DNA from 4 places in the Rhodoferax aquaticus genome. Region 2 is predicted to be linked to each of the others. Evidence: predicted binding sites of a transcription regulator. Region 2 holds the regulator's gene; each other region holds the start of a gene.

Region 1 (8,056 bases), 1.2 Mb from region 2:
GGCGTTACGGTCGAAGAATTCACGCCAACGCCTGCCCAACTCCCAGCCTTGACGCCATTCGCTCCTATGCAGCCACTACAGAAGACAAGTCAGAGCCAAAGCCAAAGCCGGGAATAGGCACTATATTTTTCATAGCATCCCACGCAATCTCCGAGGGCGCAGGAGACACATTGGACTGATGAGTCGCAACCGGACTCTAACGCTGTGTAAGCCTTAACGCTACCGCGCACTAGGTTCCATCGTGTCGCGGTGTGCAAGTGCGGGAAACAGCTTGACCCAACTGGCAGCAACCAGCACGGTCCCTACACCACCTAAGACGGTAGAGCCCACAGCCCCCATCAGTGCAGCCGTGGCACCAGACTCAAACTCTCCCAGTTGATTAGAGGCCCCAATAAAAATGGAGTTAACCGCTGAGACCCGACCCCGCATGTCGTCAGGCGTTTCCAGCTGCATGAGGGTAGAGCGAGTGACCACACTCACACTGTCGGCAGCCCCGGTGACGACCAAGGCCAACAAAGAGAGCGCAAAACTCTGCGAAAGGCCAAAAACCACCGTGGCTAAGCCAAACACGCCCACAGCGGTGAGTAACTTGTGCCCCACTCTGCGCCGCAAGGGCCAGCGAATCAGCGCCAAAGACATGACTAGCGCGCCAACCGCCGGTGCCCCGCGCAGCAAGCCCAAACCCACAGGGCCCACGTGCAAGATGTCGCGACAGTAAATCGGCAGCAATGCAGTCGCGCCACCTAGCAACACCGCAAACAAATCCAGCGAGGTGGCACCCAAGAGCACTTTGTGCTGCCATACAAAGCGAAACCCGGCCGACACACTGCTCCAAGTTGCAGCCAAATAAACAGGACGATGGGGGTAGCGCACCGAAAGAGCCAGCCCCACCGCACACACCAGCAGGACAGCACAGGTGGCGTACACCGTAGAGGGGCCCCAGATGTACAGAACGCCGCCCAATGCGGGGCCGCAAATGATCGCGACCTGCATGCCACTTGAGCTCCATGCCACGGCGGTTTGAAGCTGAGCCACGGGCACCAACAACGGGGTGAGCGCCTGCTGCGCCGGCATTTGGAAGGCGCGGGCCATTCCCAGCATGACAGAGACCACGAGAATCAAGCCACGCGTGGCAAAACTTTGTTCGGTGGCCAGCACCAAGACAAGGCCCACGCAGGCCTGCAGCAGCATGCAGGCTGCAAAAATGCGCCCCCGGTGGTAGCGGTCAGCCGTATGCCCGGCGGGCAGCGTAAACAACAGGGCTGGCACAAACTGAAACAAGCCCACCAAGCCCAAGTCCCATGCGCTGGACGTCAGGTCGTACATGTGCCACGCAATGGCAACCATCAGCATTTGGGTCGCTGTAACGCCTAAGAGCCGGGCGCACCAAAAACGGATAAAGGGTCTGTTGTGCAACAAGGATGTTGCGGTTGACTCATGGGCATGCGACATGGCCAAAGCTTAGCAGCAGGCTGGGCTACCGCTCTGTGCAGACACGCGCCAACCGGTCAATATCTTGGCGCAAGCAGACAAGCTGCGCCCACCCTCCCCAACACGTGCAAGCCCACCGCCACGGTGGGGCAGCTCGTGGCAAACAATAATCAGTTCAACGGCACCAAAAACTCACGGCCGATGTGGGCACCGATGTCATTGACGCGATCCAAAAACTGAGACAGGTAGGCATGCAGACCTGTCGCCAAAATTTCGTCAATGCGGCCATACTCCAACTCAGCGCGCAGCTTGCCAGCACGGCGCAGGGTTTCGCTGCGCGGGTCGGTCCCCAGCAGCTCCAAATTGGCCAGCACTTCATTCATGCAAGCATGCAAGGAGCGAGGCATGTCCGGACGCAGAATCAACAATTCAGCCACGCGCTCCGGTTTGATGACGTCGCGATAGACCTTGCGGTACACCTCAAAACCCGACACGCTGCGCAAAATGGCGCTCCAGTGGTAGAAGTCGTACTCTTGGTCTTTCTCGCTCGCCGCGCCAAAGAAGTCGCTTTGTACCGCATGAAACTTCACATCCACCAAACGCGCTGTGTTGTCCGCACGCTCTAAAAAGGTTCCCATGCGCATGAAGTGCAAAGCTTCGTCGATCAGCATGGTGCCCACCGTCACTCCACGCGACAGGTGGGAGCGGAACTTCACCCATTCAAAGAATTGGGCGGGGTCTTGCTCAAACTGACCCGACTTGATCATGCGCTTGACTTCGAGCCACGTGGTGTTTTGCGTCTCCCACACTTCGGTGGTCAGTGCGCCGCGCACGGCACGCGCATTCTCACGGGCCGCACTCAGGCAAGACATGATGCTCGATGGATTGCTCTCATCTTTGACCATGAAGTCCATGACTTCACGGGCTTGGATCTCGCCGTGCCGCTCTTTGTAGCTATAGAGCAACTCACTGATAGACAGCAGGCCTTGCCAGCCCAGTTGCGCAACCGCTTCTGATTGCGGCAACAGCGAAGTTTGGTAGTTGACATCCAACATACGCGCGGTGTTTTCCGCGCGCTCTGTGTAGCGGGACATCCAGAACAGATGGTCAGCGGTTCTTGACAACATATTTGGGAGCCTCTCTCAAGCTGACTGCGTTTGGGATTGGGTGGAGGTTGCGGCACTGCCGGGCGCGACCTCATCTTCTTCTAGGATCCAAGTGTCCTTGGTGCCACCGCCTTGGCTGCTGTTGACCACCAAGGAGCCGTCCTTCAGCGCAACGCGTGTGAGGCCGCCAGGCACCATTTGCACTGTCTTGCCAGACAGCACATAAGGCCGCAGGTCAATGTGGCGCGGCGCTATGCCGCTCTCCACAAAGGTGGGACAACTGGACAGACTGAGCGTGGGTTGCGCTATATAGCCACTGGGGTTAGCCAACAAGGCCTTGCGGAAGTCTTCAATCTCTGCCTGGGTCGACGCTGGACCCACCAACATGCCGTAGCCGCCTGCTCCATGCACCTCTTTGACGACCAAGTCTTTCAAGTTGGCCAAGGTGTACGCCAAGTCGTCCTTGTTGCGGCACATGTAAGTCGGCACATTGTTCAAAATGGGCTTTTCACCCAAGTAAAACTCGATCATTTTCGGCACGTAGGGATAGATAGACTTGTCATCTGCAATACCGGTACCGACTGCATTGCAAATGGTGACGTTTCCGGCGCGGTACGCACTTATCAGCCCCGCGCAGCCCAGCGTGGATGTTGGCCTAAAGACAGTGGGGTCCAAAAAGTCGTCATCTACGCGGCGGTAGATCACGTCTACACGGCGCGGACCACGGGTCGTGCGCATGTAGACAAAGTTGTCTTTCACAATCAGGTCTTGCCCCTCCACCAGCTCAACGCCCATTTGCTGCGCCAAGAACGCGTGCTCAAAATAGGCGCTGTTGTACATGCCTGGCGTCAATACAACGACGGTGGGCTCAGCGGTCGTGGCCGGACTGCTAGCGCGCAGGGTTTCTAACAACAAATCTGGGTAGTGGGCGATGGGGGCCACACGGTGCGCGCTGAACAAATCAGGGAACAAACGCATCATCATCTTGCGGTCTTCCAGCATGTAGCTCACGCCACTGGGCACCCGCAAATTGTCTTCTAGCACGTAGTACTCGCCTTTGCCATTGGCATCTGGCGCACGCACGATGTCGATCCCCGAAATTTGCGAGTAGATCCGGTTGGGCACCTCTACGCCCATCATCTCGGGGCGAAACTGCGCGTTGTTTTCAATCTGCTCGCGCGGCACGATGCCCGCTTTGAGAATCTCTTGGTCGTGGTAAATGTCGTAAATGAACCGATTCAGTGCAGTGACGCGCTGCACCAAACCTTGCTCCATGCTGCCCCACTCATGGGCAGGAATGATGCGAGGGATCAGGTCAAACGGAATTAGGCGCTCAGTGCCTGCTCCGTCTTCGTCCTTCTCGCCGTATACGGCAAAAGTTATGCCCACACGTCGGAAGATCATTTCCGCTTCTTCTCGACGTTTGGCCATCATGTCGCCGGGTTGGCGCGCTAGCCATTCGTCATAGATCTTGTAGTGCTCGCGTATTTGCTTGCCATGAGTAAAAAACTCGTAGGGAAGCTGGGTGTACATCTCATCGAATTTCCGCATAAAAGACCTCTTTCAACACGTTCTATGCAAGCTTTGGGCCACCGATATCATGCACCACGATGGCGCTTGGTAATGTGAAGCCACCTAAGCGTTTTACCTAGGGATACGCCACATTTTGGGGCTACATCCGCGTATACCCTTGGCACCATGACCGCGCATTGTCACCAATACGATGCATACTGACTTGCAGCAGACCCAGCCCTGTTTGGCGCAGGACTTGCTTTGAGCCATGCACAAGCCCTGTTGCTACTATGTAGCCGTTACTGCAATTGTGGTAACGCCTTTCCAGTGTGAGATTTAACGAGACCGGCCCCATGTCCATCCACGCAGCACTGAACCACGTCACCCATTACTCCTACGACCGTTTAGTCAATCTCGGTCCCCAAGTGATCCGTCTGCGCCCAGCGCCCCATTGCCGCAGCAAAATCATCTCGTACTCCCTCAAAGTCGAGCCAGCTACCCACTTTGTGAATTGGCAACAAGATCCATTTGCCAACTACCAAGCACGGCTAGTCTTTCCGGAAAAAACAAAGGAGTTCAAGGTCACCGTCGACTTAGTCGTCGAAATGGCCGTGTACAACCCGTTCGACTTCTTCCTTGAACCCGAGGCCGAAGAGTTCCCATTTACCTACGCGGCTGAGCTCAAACAAGAGCTTCTGCCGTACTTGGCAGCGGACCCTATGACGCCCCTGCTGCAGGCGTATTTGGACAAGATTGACCGAACGAAACGCCGTAGCGTGATCTTTTTGGTGGACCTCAACACCATGGTTCACCAGTCTGTGGACTACACCATTCGCATGGAGCCGGGCGTCCAAACTCCGGAAGAGACGCTGACGCTAGGGTCGGGTTCATGCCGTGACTCTGCATGGCTGCTGGTCCAATTGCTGAGGCACTGCGGACTTGCTGCGCGCTTTGTATCGGGCTATTTGATTCAGCTCGCCCCCGATGTGAAGTCTCTCGACGGTCCTAGCGGCACGGAAGTGGACTTCACAGACCTGCATGCTTGGTGCGAGGTTTACTTGCCCGGCGCAGGCTGGATTGGCCTTGATGCTACGAGCGGTCTCTTGGCAGGTGAGGGGCATATCCCATTGGCCTGCACGCCGCAGCCCTCGGGAGCAGCGCCAATTGAAGGTGGCGTGGATGAGAGCGAAGTGAAGTTCCAACACCACATGCAGGTCACGCGTTTATACGAGTCTCCTCGTGTCACCAAGCCTTACACCCCTGAGCAGTGGGCTGCGGTCATGCACTTGGGCGACCACGTGGACTCCGAGCTCCTAGCGGGTGATGTGCGCCTAACAATGGGAGGAGAACCCACGTTTGTGGCGGTTAACGACCGCGATGCGCCTGAGTGGAACACTGACGCCTTGGGCCCCACGAAACGCGGCTTTGCAACCGAACTGGTGCACAAACTGCGTGACGAATACGGCCAAGGTGGATTTCTGCATTTCGGCCAAGGCAAGTGGTATCCCGGCGAACAATTGCCGCGTTGGGCACTTAATATTTACTGGCGCGCCGACAAGCAAAAAGTCTGGAACAACCCAGAGTTATTCACCGATGAGCGCAAACCGACGCACTACACAGCCACAGATGCCCAGCGCTTTGTATCTCGCTTAGCCTGCAATCTGGGACTCACCGACAAGTATCTGCAGGCTGGTTATGAAGACACTTGGTACTACCTGTGGCGCGAGCGCCGCTTGCCGGTCAATGTAGATCCGTTCAACAGCAAGCTTGATGATGAGATGGAACGTGCGCGTCTGCGGCGAGTCTTTGAACAAAAGCTGGATTCGGTTGTGGGCTATGTGCTGCCTCTTAAAGTGGCCGATGACCGCGGCGCAAAAACCCAAACCAATAACCCAAAGCTTGCGGGACCCAGGTGGACGACTGGCCCATGGTTTTTCCGTGATGAGCGCATGTACCTCATGCCTGGTGACTCTCCGATGGGTCTGCGCTTACCCCTAGACTCTCTGCCGTGGGTGAGCCAAGGTGACTTCCCTTACCTAGTAGAGAGAGATCCCACGGTGGACCGTGGCCAACTCCCCCTCCACTCCACATTTGCTGCACGCTATGCATCGGGCAGCACTGGCAGCGCCTCCATAGCCAGTGGATCGGTGGGCTCTAGTGGCTTGCCCTATCTGGCTGGCAATCTGGCCGTGCCAGAAGCCGGTCGTAAGATGCAAGCCACGCCTGGCAGCGGAGACACCAGCATATCCACCCATGCACAGCACGCCACGCAGCCTGAGCCGGCCCTGTTCGCCAAATCGCCCACTCGATTTGAATCCGCCCACTGGATCACCCGCACCGCACTGTGCGTAGAGGTACGCGATCCACGCCGCGCCAGTGGCCCTAAAGCTGAAGCCCAAGGCTCCAAGTCAGGGGTCTTGTACGTGTTTATGCCGCCTCTTGAGCGACTAGAGGACTACCTCGACCTGTTGGCCGCCATCGAAGCAACCGCCACTGAGCTCAAGATGCAGCTCGTGCTAGAAGGCTACCCACCTCCCCGCGACCCACGCTTAAAGCTGCTGCAAGTCACCCCGGACCCCGGCGTGATCGAGGTCAACGTGCACCCCGTCACCAACTGGAAAGAACTGGTCTACAACACCGAGTTTTTGTACAACGCGGCCTTCGAGTCGCGCCTGAGCGCCGAGAAGTTCATGACCGATGGCCGCCACACCGGCACCGGTGGCGGTAACCACTTTGTGATGGGAGGTGCCACGCCGGCAGACAGCCCCTTCCTGCGAAAACCTGAGCTACTGGCCAGCCTGCTGCTGTACTGGCACAACCACCCGTCTTTGAGTTACTTGTTCAGCGGTATGTTTGTAGGCCCGACCAGTCAGGCACCGCGCGTGGACGAAGCCCGCAACGACCAGCTCTACGAACTGGAAATCGCGATTGAGCAGATCTACAAAAATCGCGAACTCTACGGCCAGAGCATGCCGCCGTGGTTGGTGGACCGCACGCTGCGCAACATACTGATCGACGTGACGGGCAACACCCATCGCAGCGAGTTTTCCATCGACAAGATGTACTCGCCAGACTCGTCCACGGGCCGTTTGGGCTTGCTAGAGTTGCGCGCCTTCGAGATGCCGCCGCACCCCCACATGAGCAGCGTGCAGCAGCTTCTGCTGCGCGCTTTGGTCGCCCGATTCTGGAAAGCGCCTTACAAGGCTCCGGTCACTCGCTGGGGCACCGAGCTGCACGACCGCTACATGCTGCCCACCTTCATCAAAATGGACTTTGATGATGTGATCGCCGACATGCAAGCTGCGGGCTACGCGTTCGACACCAGCTGGTTCGCCCCGCACTACGAGTTCCGCTTCCCGATGGTGGGTTCGGTCAAGAGCATGGGCGTAGAAATGACGCTGCGCTGCGCACTGGAGCCTTGGCATGTGATGGGCGAAGAAAGCAGCGCAGGCGGCACCGCCCGCTATGTGGACTCAAGCCTAGAGCGCATGGAGGTTCGAGTAACCGGCCTTAACGAGAGCCGCTATGTGGTAACTTGTAATGGCAAGGCCTTGCCCATGCAAAGTACAGGAACTGTAGGTGAATTTGTTGCAGCAGTTCGCTACAAGGCATGGAACCCTCCTAGTAGTCTGCATCCAACCATCGGAGTGCACACGCCGCTCACCTTTGACATTGTGGACACTTGGATGAAGCGATCGCTAGGTGGATGCCAGTACTTTGTGGCTCACCCCGGTGGATTGAACTACGAAACATTCCCCGTAAACGGCTACGAAGCAGAAAGTCGTCGGCTATCCCGCTTTGCAGCCATGGGCCACACACCGGGAAAACTCGTGATTCCCGAGGCAACCATTCACGTGCCGGGTAGCAAAGAATTTCCGTTTACGAAAGACCTTCGCCGAAGTTAAATGGCCCCGCACTTTTGATCAAGGTACACAAAGGACAAGTGCTGAATGCCAACGTTTTTTTGCATCTGACGACCCAATGGGTTGATATTTTTCAGCGAAAGG
Region 2 (8,056 bases):
TTGGGTATTTGGACGTGGGTGATGCAAACCAATGGAGCAGGCTGGGCGTGGTGGCTGGCCTTGGCGGTGGCTATCGGCCAAGTGGGCTGGCATGCCAAGCTCATTTACACCCGCACCCGTGAGGGTTGCTTCATGGCCTTTCGCGTGAACCACTGGCTGGGCTTTGCCTTGTTCATGGGTATTGTGTTGCGCTAGGCGCGCGCCCACAAAAAAGCCCGAGTCTGTGTAGCAGGGCTCGGGCTTTTTTTACGTCAGCCACAGGGTTTGTGGCAGCCGCGTAGGCGGGATTACTTGGCTGACAAGCACTCTTTCATGTGTTTCTTGCGCTCGTCGCCCTTGAGGTCTTTGGCTGACGCGTTGCAGGTTTTCATTTTGTTTTGCTGTGTAGTGGGCTCAGCGGCTGGCGCTTCGGCGGCGGCAGGCTTGGCGCTCAGGCACTCTTTCATAAAGGCCTTGCGTTCGTCGCCCTTTTTGTCAGCAGCGGCTTTGTTGCAAGTCACCATCTTGTTTTGCTGGGGTGTCTTGCCTTTGTCATCGGCAGCGTGCGCAGCGCCCACGCACAAAGAAAGACCCAAAATGACCAAGGTGAGCAGTTTTTTCATCAAATGTCCTAACAAAGTTGAAATCTGGGAGCATGGCGAGAGTGCCATGGAGGAGAAGAATACCCTGCAAATTGCAGCATATAAGCTGTGACATTTCAATGCGGAGTGTCCCATGCACATGCGCAAAGGGTGTAGCGGCGTGTGACCTTGGGGCCTGCTCGTAAAATAGCCGCATGTTGTCTGTAAAAATTGAACTGCTCGAAACCTTGGCGCATGCCTTGGACACTCTGTCACCCGGCGCAGGCGCTAAAGCGGCCTTTGAATCGCCCAAAGTGGCAGCCCATGGTGATTTCGCGACCACGGCGGCCATGCAATTGGCCAAGCCGCTCAAACTCAATCCCCGCCAATTGGCCGAAAACCTGTGCAATGCGCTGCGCGAAACCCCCGCGTTTAGCCAATGGGTAGACGCGCTGGAGATTGCCGGCCCCGGTTTCATCAACATCAAACTCAAGCCCGCGGCCAAGCAGCAAGTCGTGCGCGAAGTGCTCGCCGCTGCCGACAGTTTTGGTCAACAAGCCGCGCTGAACCAACGCATGCTGGTGGAGTTTGTCTCCGCCAACCCCACTGGCCCCCTGCATGTAGGCCATGGCCGCCAGGCGGCACTGGGCGATGCGATCTGCAACTTGTTTGCCACGCAGGGCTACAGCGTGCACCGCGAGTTTTATTACAACGACGCAGGCGTGCAAATTGACACCCTCACCAAGAGCACGCAGTTGCGCGCTAAGGGCTTCAAGCCGGGTGACACCTGCTGGCCCACCGACCCAGATAACCCCGAGAGTAAGGCGTTTTACAACGGCGAATACATCCAGGACATTGCCGATGCCTTCAAAGCCCAAGCCTCCATCAAGGCAGATGACCGTGAATTCACCGCCAATGGCGATGTGGATGATTACGACAACATCCGCCAGTTTGCGGTGGCCTACTTGCGCAACGAGCAAGACAAAGACTTGCAGGCTTTCAACCTGCACTTTGACCAGTACTACCTCGAGTCCAGCCTGTACACCAGCGGCCGTGTGGAAGCCGCTGTGGGCAAGCTCGTGGGCAATGGCAAGACCTACGAGCAAGATGGCGCGCTGTGGCTCAAGAGCACCGACTACGGTGACGACAAAGACCGCGTGATGCGCAAGAAGGACGGTAGCTACACCTACTTTGTGCCCGACGTGGCCTACCACATCGCCAAGTGGGAGCGTGGCTTTACCAAGGTAGTGAACATCCAGGGCACCGACCACCATGGCACGATTGCCCGTGTGCGCGCTGGCTTGCAAGCTGCGGATGTCGGCATTCCCCAAGGCTACCCCGACTACGTGCTGCACACCATGGTGCGCGTGGTGCGTGGTGGTGAAGAGGTCAAGATCAGCAAGCGCGCGGGCAGCTATGTGACCCTGCGTGACCTGATCGAGTGGACCAGCCAAGATGCGGTGCGCTTCTTCCTGTTGAGCCGCAAACCCGACACCGAGTACACCTTCGACGTGGACTTGGCCGTTCAAAAGAACAACGACAACCCGGTGTACTACGTGCAGTACGCGCATGCGCGCATCTGCTCGGTGCTTGCCGCGTGGCAGGAACAAGATGGCGGCAATGCGGCAAGTTTGTCTGGGGTGGACCTGTCTGCGCTGCAAAGCCCGCAGGCCATGGCCCTGATGCTGCTCTTGGCCAAGTACCCCGAGATGCTCAGCGCTGCGGCTTCAGGTTTTGCGCCGCATGATGTGACTTTTTACCTGCGTGAACTCGCGGCTAGCTACCACAGCTATTACGATGCTGAGCGCATCTTGGTGGATGACGTGCAAGTCAAGCAGGCGCGTTTGGCCTTGGTGGCGGCCACCGCCCAAGTGCTGCGCAACGGCTTGGCGGTGCTGGGCGTAAGCGCTCCGCAAAAAATGTAAGGTTTTCAATGAAAAGGCAGGGCATGAAAAATCAGCGCGGCGGTACCTTCTTGGGCTTCGTCATCGGAGTCGTCTTTGGTTTGGGTGTTGCCTTGGCGGTGGCGGTCTATGTGACCAAAGTGCCCGTGCCTTTTCTGAACAAGAGCCAAAGCCGCTCCGCCGAGCAAGACGTTGCTGAAGCCCAGAAAAACAAAGACTGGGACCCGAACTCGCCGCTGTATGGCAAGAACCCGGTCAAGCCCGCACCTGCGCCAGAGCCTGCTGCCGACCCCAACGCCAAGCCTGCGGACGCTAAAGCCGAAGCCAAGCCCGATCCGAAGGCTGAACCTAAGGCAGCGGCAAAGCCCGATGCCAAGGCGGATGCCAAAGCGCCTTCCGCGGATCCCTTGGGTGATTTGGCCAAGGCCAAAATGGCCACCGCCGATGGTGAAGGGGTGAGCTACTTTGTCCAAGTTGGCGCGTTTAAAACCTCCGAAGATGCAGAAGCGCACCGGGCCAAACTCTCGCTGAGCGGCATTGAGACCAAGGTGTCAGAGCGTGAGCAATCCGGGCGCACGGTGTTCAGGGTGCGCGTTGGCCCGTTCGAAAAAAAGGATGAGGCCGAGCGTTCCAAAGAAAAGTTGGACAAAGCCGGCCTAGACACTTCGTTGGTGCGCGTGCAGCGCTAAACCCCGGAACTATTGCGACCCTTTGTGGTCACATTCCAAGCTTATGGAGATCTCTTACATGAAACGTCGTGAATTTACGCAAGTCGCTGCTGGTGCAGTCGCCGCTTCGGGCCTGTGGGTGGCACCTGCAGCCCATGCCCAGTTTAAAAAGCCTGAGGCCGGCACGGATTACCAAGTTCTAGATATCCGCGCGGCGGTGGACGCACCCGCAGGCAAGATTGAAGTGGTCGAGTTCTTTTGGTACAACTGCCCGCACTGCAACGCGTTCGAGCCCACCTTGGAAGCGTGGGTCAAAAAGCTGCCCAAAGACGTTGCATTCCGGCGGGCTCCCGTCGCGTTTCGCGACGATTTTGTGCCCCAACAACGTCTCTACTACACGCTGGAGGCTATGGGCCTGTTGGACAAGCTGCACGCCAAAGTGTTTCAGGCGATCCACGCGCAGCGCCTGGATTTGTCAAAAGGCGAAGGCATCACCGCGTGGGTGGCCCAGCAAGGCGTAGACAAGGCCAAGTTTGTGGAGCAGTACAACTCCTTCACGGTCGTTACCAAAGCCCAAAAGGCATCCAAGCTGCAAAATGCCTACAAGGTAGAAGGTGTGCCCGCCTTGGGCGTTGCAGGGCGTTACTACACGGACGGATCTATCGCGCGCAGCATGGAGCGCGCCTTGCAAGTGGTCGACGCTTTGGTGGCCGGTATTCGCGCCGGCGCTTAAGCGCTTCATAGGTTTTCGCGCTCTAAAAGGCGCGGACTTGGGCCGTCGCTGGGTACAATGCCCCATGCGTTTTAGCAAGTTCCGTGCCTTTATGAAAAATCCCTGTTTCTATGTAATGTGGTCCTTGGCGATTGCCTTGGTGACCAGCCCGGTGTTTGCCGAAAAGGCAGACCGAGACAAACCTATGAACATCGAGGCCGACGCATTGCGCTACGACGACCTCAAACAGGTGAGCATCTTTACAGGGCGCGTGGTGTTGACCAAAGGCACTATCCAAATTCGTGGCCACCAAGTGGAGGTGCGCCAAGACCCCGATGGGTACCAATTTGGCCGCGTGATCGCCGCGCCTGACGCCTTGGCATTTTTTCGCCAAAAGCGTGAAGGTCTTGAAGAGTTCATTGAGGGTGAGGGCGAAACCATTGACTACGATGGCAAGGCAGACACCGTCAAGTTCACCAAAAAGGCGGTACTACGGCGCTTGCGTGGGGCTGTATTGGCAGACGAGATCACTGGTGGCGTCATCGTCTACGAAAACCTGACTGATATGTTTACGGTGGATGGCAACCATAGCAAAGGCGTTGCTGGTGCACCCACTGGGGGCCGCGTGCGAGCCATGTTGACACCTAAACCCGATGCGGTGGCACCCGGTACAGGGGCTGCAGCGCCAGCACTGCGCGCGACCACGACCTTAGGAGCACCGGCCAAGTGAGTGCGCATTCAGAAGTTGCCCCGGTGAGTAGTCTAGAAGCGCACCACCTGCAAAAGTCTTACGGCAAACGACAAGTCGTTAAAGACGTGTCACTGGCAGTGCGTACCGGCGAAGTGGTGGGCTTATTGGGCCCAAATGGCGCAGGTAAGACCACCTCGTTTTACATGATTGTGGGGCTCTTGCGAGCCAGTGCGGGCGACATCACCATTGATGGCCAGTCCATTGAGCACATGCCCATTCACCGCCGCGCACGCCTGGGCTTGGGGTATTTGCCGCAAGAGCAATCTATTTTTCGCAAGCTCAACGTGGAAGACAACGTGCGCGCCGTGCTGGAATTGCAAAAAGACGCCGACGGCAAGGCACTGAGCGGCGGTGAAATTGAATCGCGCCTGACGGCTTTGTTGCAAGACCTGCGCGTCGAGCATTTGCGCGAAAGTCCTTCTTTGGCCTTGTCCGGCGGTGAGCGGCGGCGTGTTGAAATTGCACGCGCCTTGGCCACCCGACCACGGTTTATCTTGCTGGATGAGCCATTTGCCGGTATTGACCCGATTGCGGTGATAGAGATTCAGCGCATCATCAATTTCTTGAAGGGTCGCGGCATTGGCGTTCTGATTACGGACCACAACGTGCGTGAAACACTGGGTATTTGTGACCACGCGTACATCATCAGTGACGGCCGCGTGCTGGCGCAAGGCACTCCTACCGAGATCGTGGACAACGCAGATGTGCGCCGTGTCTACCTCGGCGAAAACTTCAAGATGTGACCATGGCAAGTGTGCGCAAACGCTTCCTAGGCCTTGGCCCGCGAAGCGCCTTCTCTCGCTTAGTTTGGCCCCATGCCCCGTGCAGCCCTTTTAACGTCCGCAGGGTGGTTGTGAGATGAAGCAAGGGCTTTCCCTACGCGTCTCGCAACACCTAGCGCTGACGCCGCAACTGCAGCAATCTATTCGCCTCTTGCAGCTCTCTACCTTGGAGCTAAGCCAAGAAGTGGAGCAGATGCTGGATGAAAATCCGTTTCTGGAGCTCACCCAAGACGAGGCTGTGCGTGAAGACTTTGGCATTGCCCAGGCTGATACGCCGGTGACGCGCGACGACCGGGAAGCCGAAACTGCTCCTACTTCTATAGCTGACTACGCAAGTACCACGAGCGCTGAGGCCACCAATGACGATGAAGCCACCCCGCTGTCTGCCGATGATGGCGTGAGTTGGGAGGGCGATGGCACCACCGACATGGCGCCGGACGACGGCGAATGGGGTGGTGAAGCCAAGGCCAGTACCAACAACCTTGGTGATGATGGTGACTTTGACGCCACGGAGTTGGCGCGCACCCAAGAGTCTTTACAAGCCCATTTGCACCGCCAAGCGCTGCGCTTGCGCCTGAGCCCCACCGACACAGCCGCCCTGCGGTTTTTGATTGAGTCGCTCAACGACGACGGCTATTTGGATGAGCCACTGGAGGACCTTGCGCGTGGCTTGTGCGGCGGCGACTTGGATCAGCTCGATGATTTGGTTCACCACTTCACGGTCGCCCTGCACTTGTTGCATAGCCTAGAGCCCGTAGGGGTAGGCGCACGCAATTTGGGCGAGTGTTTGCGCTTGCAGCTCAAAGCCCTGCAGGCGGATGAGGATCTGAGCGATGAGCGCAGCGCCTTGCTGGCGGTGGCCGTGCGGATGTGCTCCCAGCCCATGGATTTGCTGGCTCGCCGTGACATCAAGCGCTTGGTGCAGCTGTGCGATGCCACCGATGCGCAAGTGCGCGAAGCCATTGCACTGATCGCGCGCTTGGAACCCAAGCCGGGGCGGCGTTTTGTGGACGTGCAGCGCAACATTGTGGTGCCCGATGTGCTGGTCGTTCCTGTGAGCAAGCGGCCTGGTGTAGTGAATACCAAGTTTCGGGTACTGCTTAACCCAGAGGTGATGCCGCGCTTACGAGTCCATGATATTTATGCCAATGTGCTGCGCAACCACCGTGGCGGCAAAGACACTGCCAGCCACGCTGCGCTGCAACAGCGCTTGCAAGAAGCCCGCTGGTTCATCAAGAATATCCAGCAGCGCTTTGACACGATTCTGCGGGTGAGCACGGCCATCGTCGAGCGGCAAAGTAGTTTTTTTGTGCATGGTGAACTGGCCATGCGCCCCTTGGTGTTGCGTGAAATTGCGGATGAGCTGGGCTTGCACGAGTCCACCATCAGCCGGGTCACCACGGCCAAGTACATGGCTACGCCCTTTGGTACCTTTGAGCTGAAATACTTCTTTGGCTCAGGTCTGGGCACCGAGTCGGGGGGTAACGCGTCCAGTACGGCAGTGCGGGCCTTGATCAAACAATTCATCAGTGCGGAGAGCAATCTCAAACCGCTGTCCGACAACCAAATCTCCGACATGCTCAAAGAGCAGGGCATTGAATGTGCCCGCCGTACGGTTGCCAAATACCGCGAAGGGCTCAAAATTGCCCCCGCTTCGCTAAGGAAAGCCCTGTGAACCAACTCCAACTCTTTTTACCCTGCGCCGCCGGCGTAGAAGACTATCTGGCGCCTGAGATTCTGCAAATCACAGGTTTGCCACCGGGGTGCATTACCAAGCAGCGCGGTGGCGTGGCGGTGCGCACTTCGTTTGCCCATGCCATGCTGCTCAATCTGTACAGCCGCTTGGCGCAGCGTGTGCTGGTGCTCTTGTCGTACACCGAGTACCGCAACGAACAAGACCTCTATCGCGCGGCTTGCGAAGTACCGTGGGAGCGCTGGTTCACACCCCGTCAAAGCATCAAGGTGGAAGTGACGGCCCAACACAGCCCTCTCACGTCCTTGAACTTTGCGGCCTTGAAGGTCAAAGACGCGGTGTGCGACCGGTTTCGCGAAAAAGCCAATGGCGTGCGCCCCGATGTGGACACCCAGTGGCCCGATGTGCGCATTTTTGCCCACCTGACCACGGATGCGTGCTCGCTGTACATCGACACCTCGGGCGAACCCTTGTTCAAGCGCGGCTGGCGCGAAGACAAAGGCGATGCGCCATTGAAAGAAACCTTGGCAGCCGCCATGATTGCCGCCAGCGGCTGGGCCTCTGGAGAAGAGGACCTGCTGCCCTTGTACGACCCCTGCTGCGGCAGCGGCACCGTGGCCATTGAGGCAGCGCAAATCGCCTGCAATATTGCGGCTGGCAGCTTGCGGCGCTTTGCGTTCGAGAAGTACGTGCCTTTTCAGCCCCAAGCATGGGCTGCCCTCAAACAAGAGGCTGCTGCCAATGTGGTCAAGCCCGAGCCTGGACAAACGACCCTGATCTACGGCAGTGATGTGTCCCACCGTATGGTGGACTTTGCCCAGCGCAACGCAGAGCGCGCAGGTGTGGGCGATGTGATTGAGTTTCGCGGTGGCGATGCCTTGCAACGTATGCCTCCTATAGAAGGCGGCGGCGTGATGGTGATGAACCCACCCTACGGCGAGCGCATTGGCATTGGCGGTGTAGCCGGGGAGGGCGAGCAAGCCCGT
Region 3 (8,056 bases), 1.3 Mb from region 2:
TCGTCCTTGGCCTCTTTGGGCCAGCTGGAGATCAGGTAGTAGTTGAGCGCAGGGCGGCAGGATGCACAGCCGTTGGGCGTCTTCCAGCCCATGCCTTGTTGCACTTGGGCGATGGTGAGGTACTTCTCTTTGACAATGGCCTCACGCACCGCTTGGTGGCCGTGGTCGGTGCAGCCGCACATGGCCTTGGTCTTGGGTGTGGCGCTGTAGTCCCCACCGGCGGTGAACATGATGATCTGTTCCACCAGTCCGGTGCAGGAGCCGCACGATGCGCTGGCTTTGGTGTGCTTGCGCACCTCGTCCAAGGTAAACAGGCCCTTGTCGCGGATGGCTTTGCAAATAGTGCCCTTGTTGACCCCGTTGCAGCCACACACTTCGGCCTCGTCGGGCATGGTGGCTGCTTTGTTGTGGCCCTCATGGCCCACGTCGCCGATGTTGCTCTCGCCGAACATCAACTTGTCGCGGATGTCAGCCACACTGCGGCCCTCGCGCAGCAGCTTGAAGTACCAGCTGCCGTCCACGGTGTCGCCGTACATGCAGGCACCGACCAGCTTATCGTTTTGGATGACCAGCTTTTTGTAGACGCCGCCAAAGGGGTCACTCATCACGATCTCTTCAAACCCTTCGCCACCGGTGAAGTTGCCGGCAGAGAACAGGTCGATGCCGGTGACTTTGAGCTTGGTGGAGGTGAGAGACCCCTGGTAGCGGCCAATGCCGTACTCGGCCAGATGGTTGGCCGCCACTTTGGCCTGCTCAAACAAGGGCGCAACGAGTCCATAGGCAATGCCGCGGTGGGCGGCGCATTCGCCCACGCTGTAGATGCGTGCGTCGGTCACGGTTTGCAGGGTGTCGGTGACCACGATGCCGCGGTCCACATGCAAGCGCATGCTGGTGGCAAGCTCGGTGTTGGGGCGAATGCCCACGGCCATGACGACGAGGTCGGCAGGCACCTCGGTACCGTCTTTGAACTTGATGCTTGTCACACGGCCATCGCTACCCCCGACCAGCTCCTGGGTCTGCGCGCCCATCAGGAACTTCAGACCACGCGCTTCCAGTGACTTTTGCAGCAGGCCGCCAGCCACGGTGTCGAGCTGGCGTTCCATCAGGGTGGGCATCACGTGCACTACGGTGACTTGCATCCCACGCAGCATCAGACCGTTGGCCGCTTCCAGACCCAGAAGGCCGCCACCGATCACGACAGCGTGCTGGTATTTCTTTGCCGCCTCGATCATGGCGTTGGTATCGGCAATATCGCGGTAGGCAATCACGCCTTGCAGGTCATTGCCGGGCACAGGCAGGATGAAAGGGTTGGAGCCGGTGCAGATCAGCAAGCGGTCGTACTCGGCCTCGGTGCCGTCCGACGCTTTCACGACGCGTTTCACGCGGTCTACCTCAGTCACTTTTTTACCGGCATGCAGGGTGATGCCGTTTTCGGTGTACCACGCAAACGGGTTGAGCACGATCTCGTCCAGCGTTTGCTCCCCGGCGAGCACGGGGCTGAGCAAAATGCGGTTGTAGTTGGGGTGCGGCTCAGCACCGAAGACGGTGATGTCATACAGGTCCGGTGCGACCTTGAGCAGCTCTTCAATCGTCCGCACACCGGCCATGCCGTTGCCGACCATGACCAACTTTTGCTTTTTCATTGTTGTTCTCCTGAGTTTTGGTGTGCGGGGCGAGGGAACACACCCCCTATCCCCCAACCCCTTTCCACCCTCGCCAGGGCGGAAAGGGGGGCCAACTGCCGATTGGGTGGCTGTGCGCCGGATACGGATCTAGGCGAGTGAGGTCGCGTCGCGTACTTGGGCGCCTGCATTGAGGAACCTACGGTCGTAGTGTTCGCCGATATGCGGGCGTTCAAACGGCAGGCCGCGTGGCGCCTGCTGTGGGCGCGCAAACTACTTGGCCTGTCACTACGACCGCTGGCATGAGCCGCTGGTATGCAAAAACGGTGGCGACCTAGTGGCAGTAGCCCAGTAGCCGGAGACAAACAACAAAATGTGGCTGTTCGGCTCCCCTTTCCGCCCTGGCGAGGGTGGAAAGGGGCTGGGGGATAGGGGGTGTGTTCCAAAGCAGCGTGCACCTCAAAAGCATCCAGAAAGCAAGAAGACATGATCAAGCCACCTTCTCCACATGCCCCTGCCGGGTGTACAAAAAGTCAATCACCGCCTTGCGGTACCCCAGGTACTCCGGGCTATCAGCCAAGGCCACGCGGGACCGAGGGCGGGGCAGGTCCACGCTCAGCACTTCGCCGATGGTGGCGGCAGGTCCGTTGGTCATCATCACAATCTTGTCGGACAGCAGCACAGCTTCGTCCACATCGTGGGTCACCATGACCACCGTGCTCTCGGTGCGCGCCACGATCTCCAGCAACTCGTCTTGCAGCTTGGCACGGGTCAGCGCATCCAGCGCGCCGAAGGGCTCGTCCATCAACAGCACTTTGGGCTCCATGGCCAGCGCACGGGCAATGCCCACGCGCTGCTTCATGCCACCGCTGATTTCGCCGGGGCGTTTTTGAGCGGCGGCCGTCAGGCCCACCAAGGCCAGTGCGGCATCGGTGCGGGCTTTGAGCTGCGCTTGGGTCTCTGACGAAGCGCCAGGATTGCGGGTACCGAACACGCGCTCCACGCCCAGATAAATGTTTTCAAAGCAAGTCAGCCAAGGCAGCAGCGAGTGGTTCTGGAACACCACCGCGCGCTCGGGGCCGGGGCCTGCGATTTCGCGGTTGGCGCAAATCAGCGAGCCTTGGGTCGGCATGGTCAGGCCGGCAATCAGATTCAGCAAGGTGGACTTGCCGCAGCCGCTGTGGCCGATGAGGGCCACAAACTCGCCCTTGGCCACGTTGAGGTTGATGTTGCGCAACGCTGGGAACAGGCCTTTCTTGGTCTTGAAGGTCTGGTCCACGCCTTGGATCTCGATGTACTTGAGGTTGGGGGACACGAGGCTCATGACTTCACCTCTTCGAACGTGAATGCGGTGGCGATTTTGATGAGCGCGAACTCCAGCAGCAGGCCCACGATGCCGATCACAAAGATGGCAATGATGATGTTCTTGACGTTAAGGTTGTTCCACTCGTCCCACACCCAAAAGCCAATGCCCACGCCACCCGTCAGCATCTCGGCGGCCACGATGACCAGCCAGGCGGTGCCCACTGCGAGGCGCACACCAGTCAGCATGTAAGGCAGCACCGAAGGGAAGAGGATTTTGGTAAAAATTTTCCACTCGGACAGGTTGAGCACGCGGGCCACGTTCATGTAGTCCTGCGGCACGCGCTGCACGCCCACGGCGGTGTTGATGACCATGGGCCAGATGGAGCAGATGAAGATGGTCCAGATGGCAGCCGGGTTCGCGCCCTTGAACACCAAGAGCCCGATAGGCAACCACGCCAGGGGCGACACGGGGCGCAATAGGCTAATGAGCGGGTTGAACATGCGGCTTAAGAACTCAAACCGCCCGATCAGGAACCCGGCTGGAATGCCCACCAGTGCAGCCAGCCCAAAACCCAAGGCCACGCGCTTGAGCGAGAACAGCACGTTCCAGCCCACGCCCTGGTCGTTAGGGCCCTTGCTATAGAACGGATCGCTGAAGATCACCACCGCCTGCTTCCATGTCTCCAAGGGGCTGGGGATGGAGCTGGCTGTGCCAATGCTCACCAATGCCCAGATGCCGATGAGCAATGCCAGCCCAGCCAAGGGAGGGAATACCTTGAGTAGCAGACCGTTCCAGTCGAAAGCGGGGGCAGACTGCTCCGGCAATGTCTGTGCAGCAGTCTGTGTGTCTTTTGGGCTGCTAGCGACCGCGGAATGGGCGGCAGCAGCTTCTGTTTTTGTAGCAGACCCATCGGTGGCTGTGGCGATCGGTGAGTGGAATACGGCGCTGACCATGTCGACTCCTTATGCTTTGATCTTGAAACCGTCGGCGTATTTCTTGGGGTCTTTGCCGTCCCACACCGTGCCGTCCATGAGCTTGCTGCTGCGCATATCGCTCTTAGGCAGCGGCGTCTTGGTAGCGGCGGCAGCCTGCTTGTAGATCTCGATCTGGTTGATCTGCTTGGCCACAGTCAGGTAGTCGGGGTGGTCTTTGAGCAAGCCCCAACGCTTGTGCTGGGTCAGGAACCACATGCCATCCGACAGGTAAGGGAAGTTCACTGCGCCGTCGTTGTAGAACTTCATGAAATTCGGGTCATCCCAGGTCTTGCCCAGACCGTTTTGGTAGCGCCCCAGAATGCGCTGGTTGATGGCGTCCACGCTGGTGTTCACATAGCTCTTATCGGCAATGGTTTCGGCCATCTTGTTCTTGTTGGACAGGCTGGCGTCGATCCACTTGCCGGCCTCTAAGATGGCAGCTGTGACGGCCCGAGCGGTGTTGGGGTACTTCTTGACGAAGTCGCCCGTGGTGCCCAGTACTTTCTCAGGGTGGTCTTTCCAAATGTCTTGGGTGGTGGTGGCGGTGATGCCGATGCCATCAATGATGGCGCGGTGGTTCCAGGGCTCGCCCACGCAGTAGCCGTCCATATTGCCGACCCGCATATTGGCCACCATTTGCGGTGGGGGCACGGTGATGACCTTGGCGTCCTGCAGTGGGTGGATGCCATTGGCAGCCATCCAGTAGTAAAGCCACATGGCATGGGTTCCCGTGGGGAAGGTCTGCGCAAAGGTGTATTCACGCTTTTCTGCGGCCATCAGCTTGGCCAGGCTGGCGCCATCGACAGCGCCTTTGTCGGCTAGCTTTTTGGACAAGGTAATAGCCTGGCCGTTGTTGTTCAGGGTCGCCAACACGGCCATGTCTTTCTTGGGCCCACCAATGCCTAAGTGCACACCGTAGACCAAGCCATAGAGCACGTGGGCAAAGTCCAGTTCGCCGCTGACCAGTTTGTCACGCACACCGGCCCATGAGGCTTCCTTGCTAGGCACAATCGTGACGCCGTACTTTTTGTCGAAACCGAGCACCGAGGCCATCACCACGCTGGCGCAATCGGTCAAAGGAATGAAGCCGATCTTGACTTCGGTTTTCTCGGGCGCATCGGAACCGCCTGCGTAGACGACGGCCCGCAGCGCCGGACTGATACCAACCGCGCCTACGGTTGCAGTTTGTAGCACTGCGCGGCGGCTGAGTTTGGCTTTCAAAAGGTCTGTCATGACAACACTCCAAAGTTAAAACACAAAACAAAAAAGGCGTCCACACGGGGTTCGACGCGCAGTGCGCAATCAAACCCGTGGGGACGCCTTTGTCCTTTTGCATTCACCCAGCCCGCCGTTGGACGGGGCGTTTGCATGACCTAAAGAAGGTCTTGTGAGGTGTTAAGCAAGGTATGTGCCATGAATGAAACCTGACAGTGTGTGTGTTCTAAATACTGCTGGCGCTATAAAAAGCGGAGCATGCGGCGCTTTGCGGATAAGCGCTACGGAGCTATTGGTTCATTAAATTTCGTTGCTTGAACCGGCGGTACGTTCATGGTGCCTGCACCAAAAAGGGTGGGGCGCTGATTCGCTTGCCCCAAGCTTGCCTTTCTATGGCGCGTGTGGCTCATCGGCGTGGCAGATTTTGGTGCGCCATAGTCCCTCTGCAACCAAGGCCGATTCGGGCTTGCCGTTGCGCACAGGGCGCTAAATGATCTCAGCTGCTGCTGTGGGTGCGGGCGTGGCTGTCACCCAGTTTAAATTCTTTGACCGTGTTCACCAAAGCCGTAGCTTGCTCGCGCAGTGTGGCGGCAGCAGCGTCCATTTCTTCTACGAGGGCGGCGTTCTGCTGGGTGGTGTGCTCCATATCAATCACAGCCATACCCACCTCAGCCACTCCGCGCGACTGCTCCATGCTGGCCGCACTGATGCGGCCCATGATCTCGGTGACTTCTTTGATGCTGCTGACAACCTGCGTCATGGTGGCACCGGCCTGATCGACCAAGGTCGTGCCTTGTTCTACGCGTTCAACGCTGGTGCTAATCAGCGACTTGATTTCGCGGGCCGCTTGAGCCGAGCGCCCAGCCAATGACCTGACCTCACTCGCGACCACCGCAAAGCCACGCCCTTGCTCCCCCGCTCGGGCGGCCTCTACTGCTGCGTTGAGGGCCAAGATGTTGGTTTGAAAGGCTATCCCGTCAATGACGCTGATGATGTCGGCAATTTTTTTAGATGCGTCATTGATGCCCTTCATCGTGTCGACCACTTGCCCCACCACCATGCCGCCTTGCGAAGCCACGTCCGTAGCTGCTAACGCCAGGCGGTTCGCTTTTTTTGCGCTATGGGCGTTTTGCTCCACGGCTTGTGACAGTTCTTTCATGGAGTTCGCCGTTTGAACCAAGGTGTTGGCCTGGCTTTCTGTGCGGCGGGCCAGCTCGTGGTTGCCTTCAGCAATTTCAACGCTGGTGGTTTCTACATTGTCAGAGCTACTGCGCACGCGCTGTACAACCTGGGCCAGATTGCTTTGCATAGACTTAAGCTGCCACAACAGACTGCTTTCGTCGCCGGGCATCAAGCGGACATCGTGGCTGAGATCGCCGGCACCTACGTTTTGTGCCAAGCTCACGGCAGTTTCCGGCTCGCTTCCTAGCTGGCGCAAAATGCTTCTGACCACCCAGCTGCCAAAGCCAACGGCCAGAAGCACAGCGGTGACGGCGCTAACCGCCATGACGGCCATCATGGCATTCGACTTGCCCAATGCACGATCGGTGATATGGTTTGCTTCTTCGACTTGGTCTGCGTGGAACTTGTCAAGAACTTTCTGAAGGTCTTCGCTTGCAGCGTCAAACCCAGCAGATCCGTTGGCGCCTTTCATGACTGCGTTGCCAGCTTCCATGCCTTGGTCCATATACGTTTTGGCCATGACCTTGCCCATGTCGTAAAACTTGGTGAAACTTGCATCCACTTCTTGCAAGACAGCGAGGTCTTTGTCTGCTTCCGCTTTTGCTTGGGGATTCCCCGTCTTGCTTTCGGCTTCCAGCTTAGCCTTGAAGCTAGCCACGCCTGCGCGAAACCGCTTGGCCGCGTCGTCGGCGTCTTTGTACCCGTCGGGGTCATGCGTGGCCGATACATCGGTCAAAAACTGTTGGACATCAGAACGGGCTAAGTTCATATCCCCTACGATCAGAACAAATTTGAGGGTGTCCCCGTGGATAGTTTTAACGTCGCTCGCGAGGCTGGCGAGGTACGAGGCCACCACCACCAAAGTAATTGCAAACAATCCAACGACAGCTGCAAATGCCAAAGACAAACGGGCTTTGATACTCAGGTTCTTGACCATACGCTGGGCTTTCGGAAGGGTTTTTTCATAGGGCTTGCACGGACCCACTATTCTTCAAGTGCTCTCGACGCCTCCAGTTTAGGGGGATTCACTGTGCTTGGGCGGAATATTTGAGGGGCTTATCGGGCGCTGTGCTCAGCAGATTCCAGCCGCCTTCCATCAACGCTTGCCAGTCTCAGGGAACCTTTGACGCCACTGACTGACACGCTGCTCTGATCAGGACCACAGCTCGGCCACGTCCAGTATGCGCTGGGCCACTTCCACGATCTTCAGGTTTTTGTCCATGGCGGTTTTGCGCAGCTTGGCGTACGCCGCGTCCTCGCTGAGCTGCTGACGCTGCATCAGCAATGCTTTGGCCCGGTCAATCACCTTGCGGTCTTGCAAGGTGGCGCTCAGTGCATTGAGTTCGTCGCGTGTGTCTGCCAGCTCTTGGCGCAGCGCTTGTTCGTGTTGGAAGCGGGCCAGCGCGACATCCAGAATCGGCCGTATGCGTTCGGCTTGAAGCCCCGCGACGATGTAGGCCGACACACCCGCAGCCACTGCAGCGCGGGCATTGTCTGCGTCATGGTCATTGGTAAACATGACGATGGGGCGGCGCGCATCACGCGTGGCCATGACAACATGTTCCAGTGCATCTCTCGCTTCGCTTTCCGCGTCGACAATGATCAAGTCGGGCTGCAACTGGGCCAAACGTTCGGTCAAAAAAACGTCGGGCGGCAGGGAGGCCACCAAGTTGAACCCATTTTCAAGCAAACCAATACGCAAGCTGCGCGAGCGCTCCGCCTGCTCAAGGGCATGGCTGTCGCCCGGATCCTCAACA
Region 4 (8,056 bases), 180 kb from region 2:
CGAGACGCTTGTTGCAGCTTTTCAAACATGCCCACAAACCCCTGCGGCGCAAAGCCCGCCTGGGTAAGCACGCTGTAGCCCACCCGATCCGCCTCGCGCTCCATGTCCCGTGAGAAGTTGAGCTGCGTTTGCGCACCGGCGGCCTGGCCACCGACGATCAGCGCATTGGCAGAGCGCGGGTCTTTGCTGGCCGCCAGCAAGCCCAAAATCATGGCCCCCATGACCCACGGTGCTTGCCCCGCTTGGCGAGACATCATGCGGGAGATGTGGCGTTGCGTGACATGGCTCAACTCGTGCGCCATGACCGAGGCCAATTCGTCGCGACTGCTCACCACACCCACTAAGCCCAAGTGCAGGCCCATATAAGCCCCTGGCAGCGCAAACGCATTGACCCTGCGGTCACGCCCTAGCAAAATTTCCCAAGCGTACGCTTCGTCCAACTCCGGCGGCAGTTCGCCCCGCTGCCGCGCGGCACTAAGAAGCGGCTGCCAGATGGCTTGGACAAACTCCATGATGACGGGGTCATCAATGTAATCGGGGTCGCGGTACAGCTCCCGGGCAATGCGGTCGCCTAGTTTTCGTTCGGCGGCGGGCGACATTGAGCTGGTGTCGCCTAGGTTGGGGAGGACAACATTGGCGCTGCCCATACTCTGATGGGGCATCGGCTGCGATTGCGCTGCTGCGCCAAACAACAACACTACCACTATGAAAAACAGAGCAGCATGTGCTCGTCTAGTATGGGGTAACAGCACTTTCATTCCTAATTTGCAGCTATGAACCATGTACGCCGATCGACCCTTTACAGTGCCTCTGATGCCACCCAAGCCATGGGGTAATTTACTGCACACGTGGAACACGTCATATCAGGAGTACCAGCCTCGCAGCTCTGCAAGGGAAGTTGTCCCCTTTGCTAGATGGTAGCGGCCGCATTCCCAATTTTTTGGCCAAAAAAAAGGACGTGATGCACACGTCCTTTTTTAACCTCAAATCAAAGCCATTCGTGGCTTTAATTGATCGTTGAAATTCAATTAGACTGCGCCTTCGCTGCAGGTCTTAGGACGAATAGATGCGTTGACATTGGTAGTGCAAATCCAGCTACCGTTAGCTGGGTCATAGGTAAAGCGAATTTTTTTACCCGTCAGCTTATCGGCTACGCCTGTGGCGCGGAATGTTGCTGTCAATGCGCAAGTTGTTCCAACAACAGAAGCTTCAATTTTCTCCACGTATTTACCCGACAATACGACATTATTTTCAACTGCCAGGGCTCCAGCGATTTTTGGGGCCACGTAAGCTGTAGTGACAACGCCGTTACCATCCTTAACTTCAGCAACTTCTGCCACAGACTTATCAGTGCTGCAAGCTTGAGCCAAGGCATTGTTGGACAAAGCTTCAGAGGTTGGAATCTTCAAACCCGCCAACAAGCTCACGCCTTCAGTCGCTTGTGCGCGTGAGGTGTAATCTTGATACGCAGGCAATGCCACGGCGGCCAAGATACCGATGATCGCAACCACGATCATCAATTCGATCAGGGTAAAACCCTTTTGCATAGAACGCTTCATTTGAAACTCCTTGAGATGGATAGAAAGAAAGACTGACCCAACTAATCAGCAGCATTCGTGCCAGCTTTATTCAGCCCCGATACCGCCCATAAGTCAGCCAAATGGCCTGCAAATATCGCTTTTGCGTGCCTTAAATTGGCAGAGTCACTTCAGCAACCTGACACTTTTGTCACCCCAAGGGCTTGCACCTTACTTGATGCACACCTGCCGAACCATTTTGATGTCGGTCAAACCCATCATGACTTTTTCCATGCCGTCCATCTTGAGGGTGCGCATGCCGCCTTCTACTGAGGCAGCAAATAGCTCTGCCACCCGGGCGCGTTCTTGGATCAAGCGTTTGATGCCATCGTCCGCAATCAGCAACTCATGCAAGCCTATGCGGCCTTTGTAACCAGTTTGGTTGCATTTGGCGCAGCCTACGGCGCGGTAGAAGTGCAGTTTGCCTTCTTGGCCGTAGCTGGTCTGCCAGCTTGCCATGAGCTTTTGCGCTTCGCCAACGTGGTCGCGCTTCCAGGCGACGCTGTGGCGGAGTTCTTCGGCGTACTCCGCCGCGAATAGCGTAAGTTCTTCGGCGTCGGGCACATAGGCTTGCTTGCAGTCACAGAGCTTTTTGGCCAAGCGCTGGGCCAAGATGCCCAAGAGGGCGTCGGCAAAGTTAAACGGGTCCATGCCCATGTCTAGCAAGCGTGTGATGGACTCTGGTGCCGAGTTGGTATGCAGGGTGGAAAACACCAAGTGGCCGGTAAGCGAGGCCTCCACGCCCATGGCCACGGTTTCTTTGTCGCGCGACTCACCCACCATGATGATGTCGGGGTCGGCACGCAAAAACGCCCGCATGACCAAGGCGAAGTCAATGCCCGCTTTGCGGTTGATTTGAACTTGGCGCAGGCCTTTTTGCGTGATTTCTACCGGGTCTTCGGCGGTCCAGATTTTGGTGTCTGGCGTGTTAAGGTGTTTGAGGATTGAGTGCAGCGTGGTGGTTTTGCCAGAGCCCGTGGGGCCGCACACGTAGAACAAACCATAGGGTTTTTCGATGGTGCGAATGACACGCTCTTTGTTGTGGGGCGTGAGGCCTAGCTTGTCCAGCGGTATGGGCTCGCCCGCCGCCAAGATACGCATGACCACATCTTCAACTCCGCCTGCCGAAGGAATGGTGGCAACCCGCAGCTCAATGTCCAAGGGACCGTACTTTTTGAACTTGATTTTTCCGTCTTGCGGCTTGCGGCGCTCTGAGATGTCTAGGTCGCACATGATCTTGAGGCGTGTGACCATGGCCTGCCTAAAGTGGGCCGGCACTTCCACATACGGGACCAAGGTGCCGTCAATGCGAAAGCGGATGCCAGTCTTGAACTTACCCGGCATGGGCTCGATGTGGATGTCAGACACCTTTTGGTTATAGGCATCAATGATCACCTTGTTCACAAACTTGACGAGCTCATTGTCGGCCGCGGCAGACTCTAAGGAGTCGTCGTTAGACCCATCATCAATAGGGCCGCCGTCCATGTCGGCCAACAGTTGGTCAATGGTGCTGCTGTCTGCTGCGCCACCAAACAACTGGGCTAAGGTTTCTTGAAACTCGGTTTGCGTGGTGACTCGGTAGGCAAATTTGGTGATTCGCGGGAACACCTGCGGCACCACGCGTGAGCCACGCACGGCTTCTGGGTCCACGCACATGATGACCAGCCCCGCAGGCGACTCCTCCAAGGGCACCCAACCTTGTTCGTCAATGAACTCTCGCTTAAGCGCACCGTGCAGTGTTTCGGAACGGATGCGGCTAGAGACAAAAGGCTCGTACGGCACGCCAAAGAACTTGGAGAGTGATGGCCCAATTTGTTGTGGCTTGATTTTGTACTGCGCCATCAGCAGGTGCTCTACATGGGTGCCCTCGTTGCGCGCGTCTTGAATGCACTGGCCCAGTTCGGCGTCGGTCAGAATGCCTTCGGCTACCAAGCCATCAAACTTGGTCGCTTTTTTACGCGCCCCCTCTTCCGCTCGCGCTGCGCGCTGGCGCATGGCGGTTGCCAGGGTTTTGCACAGTTCAGTGACACCATCGACCTCTAGGTCTCCAAAGGGCTCATCGCTTTTGCTGTTGATGACCTGCAGTACGCCATGCAGCCTGTCTCCGTCCAAGATGGGGGCTACCAGCATTTGTCGGGTACGGTAGCCTGAGCGCGTATCCACCAGCTTTAAGAAACTGAGCGAAGGATGAATTTGCTTGAGCGCTGCATCGTCGTACACATCAGCTAAGTTCAACGGTGCGCGGCTGAAGGCTGCGTAGCCTGCAATGCTTTGGGGGGTAATCGGGAGCTTGAGGTCGCTGGTGGTGTTAAGGCCGGTTTTTACCTTGGAGACGATGGACGCCCCATCAGGGCTCACCGCGTAAAGCGTGAGCCGGTCGGCATTGAGCAGTTTGCAAATGTCTTTACTGGTTTCGAGCATGATTTGCTCGATGTTTTCCGTGTCGTGGATACGGGCGGTGACATGGTGCAGTTGCCTATAAAACAAGGCCTCAAAGGTGACGCCGCGTTTTTTGGAGGGCAACTTTTGCGACTCGTAAAACGCGAGTTCCGCTGCCTTGGCTGCCACGGCTGCGGTTTTGGTGTCGCTCATAGTTCGAACTCCTGGCCAGCACGCAACCAGCGAATATCGTGGCTCACATGCGCGCCCATGGGCTGGGTTTGGTCAAACCGCTGAATTTCGTTCATGATTTGCTCGGTTTCAGCCGGCTTGGTATGGGTGATGTAGATGGGGAACTGCTTGCCTGGTGCAATGCAGTCCAACTCTTGCGCTAAGGCGCGTGGCGAGAGATGCAGGCTGTCTTCGGCCAGTTTGCTTTCACGGTTGCTAAACGCTGTTTCGATGACCAGCATGGACACATCGAGCTGATTGAGGCGCTGCCAAAGCGCAGGGTTCTTTTCTGTATCACCGGTGAACACCCAGTACCCTTGCCCTTGGCTGATGGCAAACCCTGCTGCAGGCACCGTGTGTACGGCGGGGAGCACTTCAATAGTTGTAGCACCCAGTTGCAGCGTTTGCCCAATAGTGATCTCGCTAAAGCGTATAAACGGTGCGGCGACCGAGGGAATTGCGCTGAAGTCAGGCCATATGACGTTGTTAAAGATATGGGCTTTCAAGGCGGCGATGGTGCCAGCCAAGGCGTGGATGGTCACGGGCTGTTGGCGTTGCGACGCAGTGGCATCCACCATCAGAGGCAAGGCTGCGACATGGTCCAAGTGCGAATGCGTGAGCAGCACATGGTCAATGCGGCGCATTTGCTCCAAAGTGAGATCTCCCACACCCGTGCCAGCATCCACCAAGACATCATCCCCGACCAAGAACGACGTGGTTCGGCAGTCTTTGGCTATGGCACCGGAACACCCCAACACGCGTATCTTCATAGTTTGGTCTTATTTGGTTTCGAAGTTGGTCGCACCGTCCCAATGCGGGTCAAACGGCAACAGGCGCAAGGTGGCCACCCGCTCCACATACAAACGATACAAGGCATTGGTAGCGTCTTGTCTTTGCAAGTTCAACAAAGCAACATCCGCTTGGTCCCATTGCTGCGCACGGTAGGCCTTGAGAAACTGCCCCCACAGCTTGAGCGCGTCTTGGGTAGTGAAGCTCCCCTCGATGGTCCCCTGCATGGGCCTAAAGATAGCAACCGCTTGGTCTTTGCCCTTGACGCGAACTTTGTCTAACTCTTGCCATAGCATTGCGCCGGCCTGCTTGCGTGTGGACTCGCTGGCCACAATGTCGGTTGCGTAGACCTTGGACAGGCCTTCTAGACGCGATGCCAGATTCACTGCATCCCCAATGACGGTGTAGCTCTTGCGGATATGGGAGCCCATATCGCCCACGCACATGACTCCGGTGTTCAAGCCGATTCCGATGCCGATTTCGGGTAAGCCCCGTGCGCGGTGCTCGGCATTGATGGTGTGGACTGCCTGCGCCATTTCCAAAGCGGCCTTCACGGCCAACTGGGCATGCTGCGAAGACTCCACAGGCGCCCCCCAAAATGCCATGACGCAGTCGCCCATGTATTTGTCGATCGTGCCAAGGTTACTGCGAATGATGTCGGTCAGCTTGCCAAAAACGCCCGTGAGCAGGGCTTGAAGTTCGGTAGGGGGCATGCTTTCCGACATCTTCGTGAACCCGCGCATGTCGCAAAACATGACCGTCAGTTCCCGATTGGTGGCCTGCATGCTGTAACTCTCGGGCTCTTTCAGCATTTCGTCGACGAGCTCGGGCGGCACATAAGTTCCAAAAAGGTTGGCCAAATCACGCTTGGCCCGGCTTTCCACAAAGTAGCCGTAACTCATGTTCAACGCAAAAGCAGTAAAGGCCATACACAAGCTCGAAGCCAGCGGCAACACCAAACCGAACTGGGTATAAAGCCAAAAATTCAGCGCGGTAAGGCCTGCCAACACAGCAACACTGAGCCCAACGGCCATAGGGGCCGCGAGCAATGGCAGGCCAAAAGCCAGGATCAACCCCGATAAGAGCAACACCACCACTTCATAGCCCAAAGCGTAGTCAGGCTTGACCAATATCTTGCCATCTAAGAACCCAGAAATAGCGTTGGCGTGCACCTCCACCCCCGGATAGGCTTCCCCGACAGGGGTGGCCCGCAGGTCCAGCAAACCCGGTGCCGTTGTGCCTAACAAGACAATCTTGTCCCGCAAAGTGTCAGCAGGGACGCGGTTTTCTAGCACATCCACCGCCGACACGTACTGAAACGAGTTTCCCGTTGGGCCACCTGGGCCTCGGTACGGCACCAGTGAGGAAAGGCGCTCATCCACAGGTACCGCAAGCGATTTTTCACCCACTTGCAACAGCAAGCGGTCCACCGTCTGGTAGGTGCGTGAGAAGAAACGGTCCGAGGTGAAGCCCGGCCTTAGGTCTGGTGATCCGGCCAAGTACCGGAACATGGCCAAGGACAATGACTCGTAGTTTTGGCCCTGGACCTCGGCCAACATGGGCAAGGAGCGAACCAGCCCATCTGCGTCAGGCAGGGTGTTGAAATGCCCCGCACGTGGGGCAGCAGCGGCCAATGCTGCAATGTTGGAGCCGTAGCCACGCCATTGCGTTGAAGGCAGTTTGCGCCCTTGCAGTGCCTCCAAGGGCAGCGCAGGTGCCGGCAGCACGCCTGAAGCTTTGCCTTGGTTAAGGTAGTAGCCCAACACAATGGGCCTTGAAGCCAGGGCCTTAGCGAACGCGGCGTCAAAATCTAAGGTGGGCTCTATCTTTTCCAAGGCCCGGGCGAACTCGGGAGAGGCTTTGAGTTCATGGTCTGCAAGCGCCTTGAGGGTTTTCAGCCCGGAGCTGTCGTCCTCTTCGGCAAACACCACGTCAAACCCTAGCAGGGCGATGTGGTGCTGCTCAAACAACTGGTTCACCAACTCTGCCAAGCGATGACGGCCCCATGGCCAGTGCCCAACTGCAGCTAAGCTTTTTTCGTCAATATCAACAATGACAATGCGTTTGTCCAATGTCTTAGGACTGGTGGCCCGCAGCCGCGCGTCGTAGATGGCATTGTCTAGCTGCCCAATAACACCGATGGGCAACATGCCCACAGCGTGCAGTAGCGCCAAGAACAACGGCAGCAAGGTGACCGCAATTCTGGCCCAATGCTTGGAAATGGCCTTCATAGGGCGCTGCCCGTGCAAAACATGGTGCTTGAACAAGCAGGCCCAAAGAGCTGCTTACAGCAGCATGAACTGCATCTTGGTTCCCGCAAGCTCGATCACATCACCTGACTTGAGCGCAACAGGTGTTTGGTTGATCGGCGCCCCATTCAATGTAGGATTGCCAGCGCCCTCGACATGGTGCACCACAAACCCGGCCTGGCGGCGGGTAATGGCTGCAACAGCGACGCCTGGCTTGCCGACTGTGGTTACCACCTTGGTGAGTGGGACCTCTCTGCCAGACGCAGTACCCGACAAGACTTTAATGGCGGCATGAAAAGCACCCATGCCCGACGAGTCACTCATGACGGTGGGGGCGTTAGACGTTGCACTGGCAAGCCCTGACACAGCCTTAGCACCCGCTGGGCGCGCCATGACGACCATGGTTTTGTCAAAGTTATTGGCTGCGCTGTCGCCAACGAACTTGATCTTGTACTTGCCAACTTCTACCGTGTCACCGTTTTGGAGTTGTTGCTTTTTGATTGCCTTGCCATTGAGATAGGTGCCATTGGTGCTGTTTAAGTCTTCCAAAACAACGTCACCACCGGTCATCTGCAGGACAGCATGCTCGCCGCTCACTGCGAGATTGTCGATCACGATGTCGTTGTACGGCCGACGCCCCAAGGTCGTTCTGTCCTTGGTGAGTTGAACTTCTTTGATTACGACCTCATCGATCGACACGATCATTTTTGGCATGACCGACCCCTTCTTACATAATTGAATTGTGAAAACACGTTATATGTTTATTTGCCAAGCCATCTTGCGATAAGCCCGCGTTTTTCGGCCGATTCGGTCACCCCCACCATCAGCACA

The links. Region 2 encodes sigma-54, which starts transcription at its own class of promoters, with help from an activator protein. Its sites were predicted from a motif close to TGGCANGNAANCTGCTTT; they were not measured.
Region 1: the regulator sigma-54 is predicted to act here: its motif matches at 4,112-4,129, upstream of EXZ61_RS07530 (circularly permuted type 2 ATP-grasp protein).
Region 3: the regulator sigma-54 is predicted to act here: its motif matches at 5,299-5,316, upstream of EXZ61_RS17675 (CmpA/NrtA family ABC transporter substrate-binding protein).
Region 4: the regulator sigma-54 is predicted to act here: its motif matches at 1,605-1,622, upstream of EXZ61_RS01095 (pilin).

Annotation. Positions count from the first base shown of each region.
Region 1 covers NZ_CP036282.1:1,611,819-1,619,874, reverse strand. Annotated here, with positions in the region: gene EXZ61_RS07545 (transglutaminase family protein) at 1-117, shown strand, start outside; gene EXZ61_RS07540 (MFS transporter) at 220-1,452, opposite strand; gene EXZ61_RS07535 (alpha-E domain-containing protein) at 1,602-2,558, opposite strand; gene EXZ61_RS07530 (circularly permuted type 2 ATP-grasp protein) at 2,574-4,088, opposite strand; gene EXZ61_RS07525 (transglutaminase family protein) at 4,403-7,954, shown strand.
Region 2 covers NZ_CP036282.1:410,448-418,503, forward strand. Annotated here, with positions in the region: gene ubiA (4-hydroxybenzoate octaprenyltransferase) at 1-195, shown strand, start outside; gene EXZ61_RS01940 (PsiF family protein) at 288-602, opposite strand; gene argS (arginine--tRNA ligase) at 776-2,485, shown strand; gene EXZ61_RS01950 (SPOR domain-containing protein) at 2,509-3,153, shown strand; gene EXZ61_RS01955 (thiol:disulfide interchange protein DsbA/DsbL) at 3,212-3,865, shown strand; gene lptA (lipopolysaccharide transport periplasmic protein LptA) at 3,957-4,574, shown strand; gene lptB (LPS export ABC transporter ATP-binding protein) at 4,571-5,338, shown strand; gene rpoN (RNA polymerase factor sigma-54) at 5,454-7,052, shown strand; gene EXZ61_RS01975 (THUMP domain-containing class I SAM-dependent RNA methyltransferase) at 7,049-8,056, shown strand, end outside.
Region 3 covers NZ_CP036282.1:3,828,154-3,836,209, reverse strand. Annotated here, with positions in the region: gene nirB (nitrite reductase large subunit NirB) at 1-1,643, opposite strand, end outside; gene EXZ61_RS17685 (ABC transporter ATP-binding protein) at 2,113-2,946, opposite strand; gene ntrB (nitrate ABC transporter permease) at 2,943-3,881, opposite strand; gene EXZ61_RS17675 (CmpA/NrtA family ABC transporter substrate-binding protein) at 3,891-5,135, opposite strand; gene EXZ61_RS22420 (methyl-accepting chemotaxis protein) at 5,614-7,236, opposite strand; gene EXZ61_RS17665 (ANTAR domain-containing response regulator) at 7,453-8,056, opposite strand, start outside.
Region 4 covers NZ_CP036282.1:228,243-236,298, reverse strand. Annotated here, with positions in the region: gene EXZ61_RS01100 (M48 family metalloprotease) at 1-662, opposite strand, end outside; gene EXZ61_RS01095 (pilin) at 1,029-1,559, opposite strand; gene EXZ61_RS01090 (GspE/PulE family protein) at 1,749-4,169, opposite strand; gene EXZ61_RS01085 (MBL fold metallo-hydrolase) at 4,166-4,957, opposite strand; gene EXZ61_RS01080 (CHASE2 domain-containing protein) at 4,967-7,207, opposite strand; gene EXZ61_RS01075 (FHA domain-containing protein) at 7,262-7,939, opposite strand; gene EXZ61_RS01070 (Stp1/IreP family PP2C-type Ser/Thr phosphatase) at 7,987-8,056, opposite strand, start outside.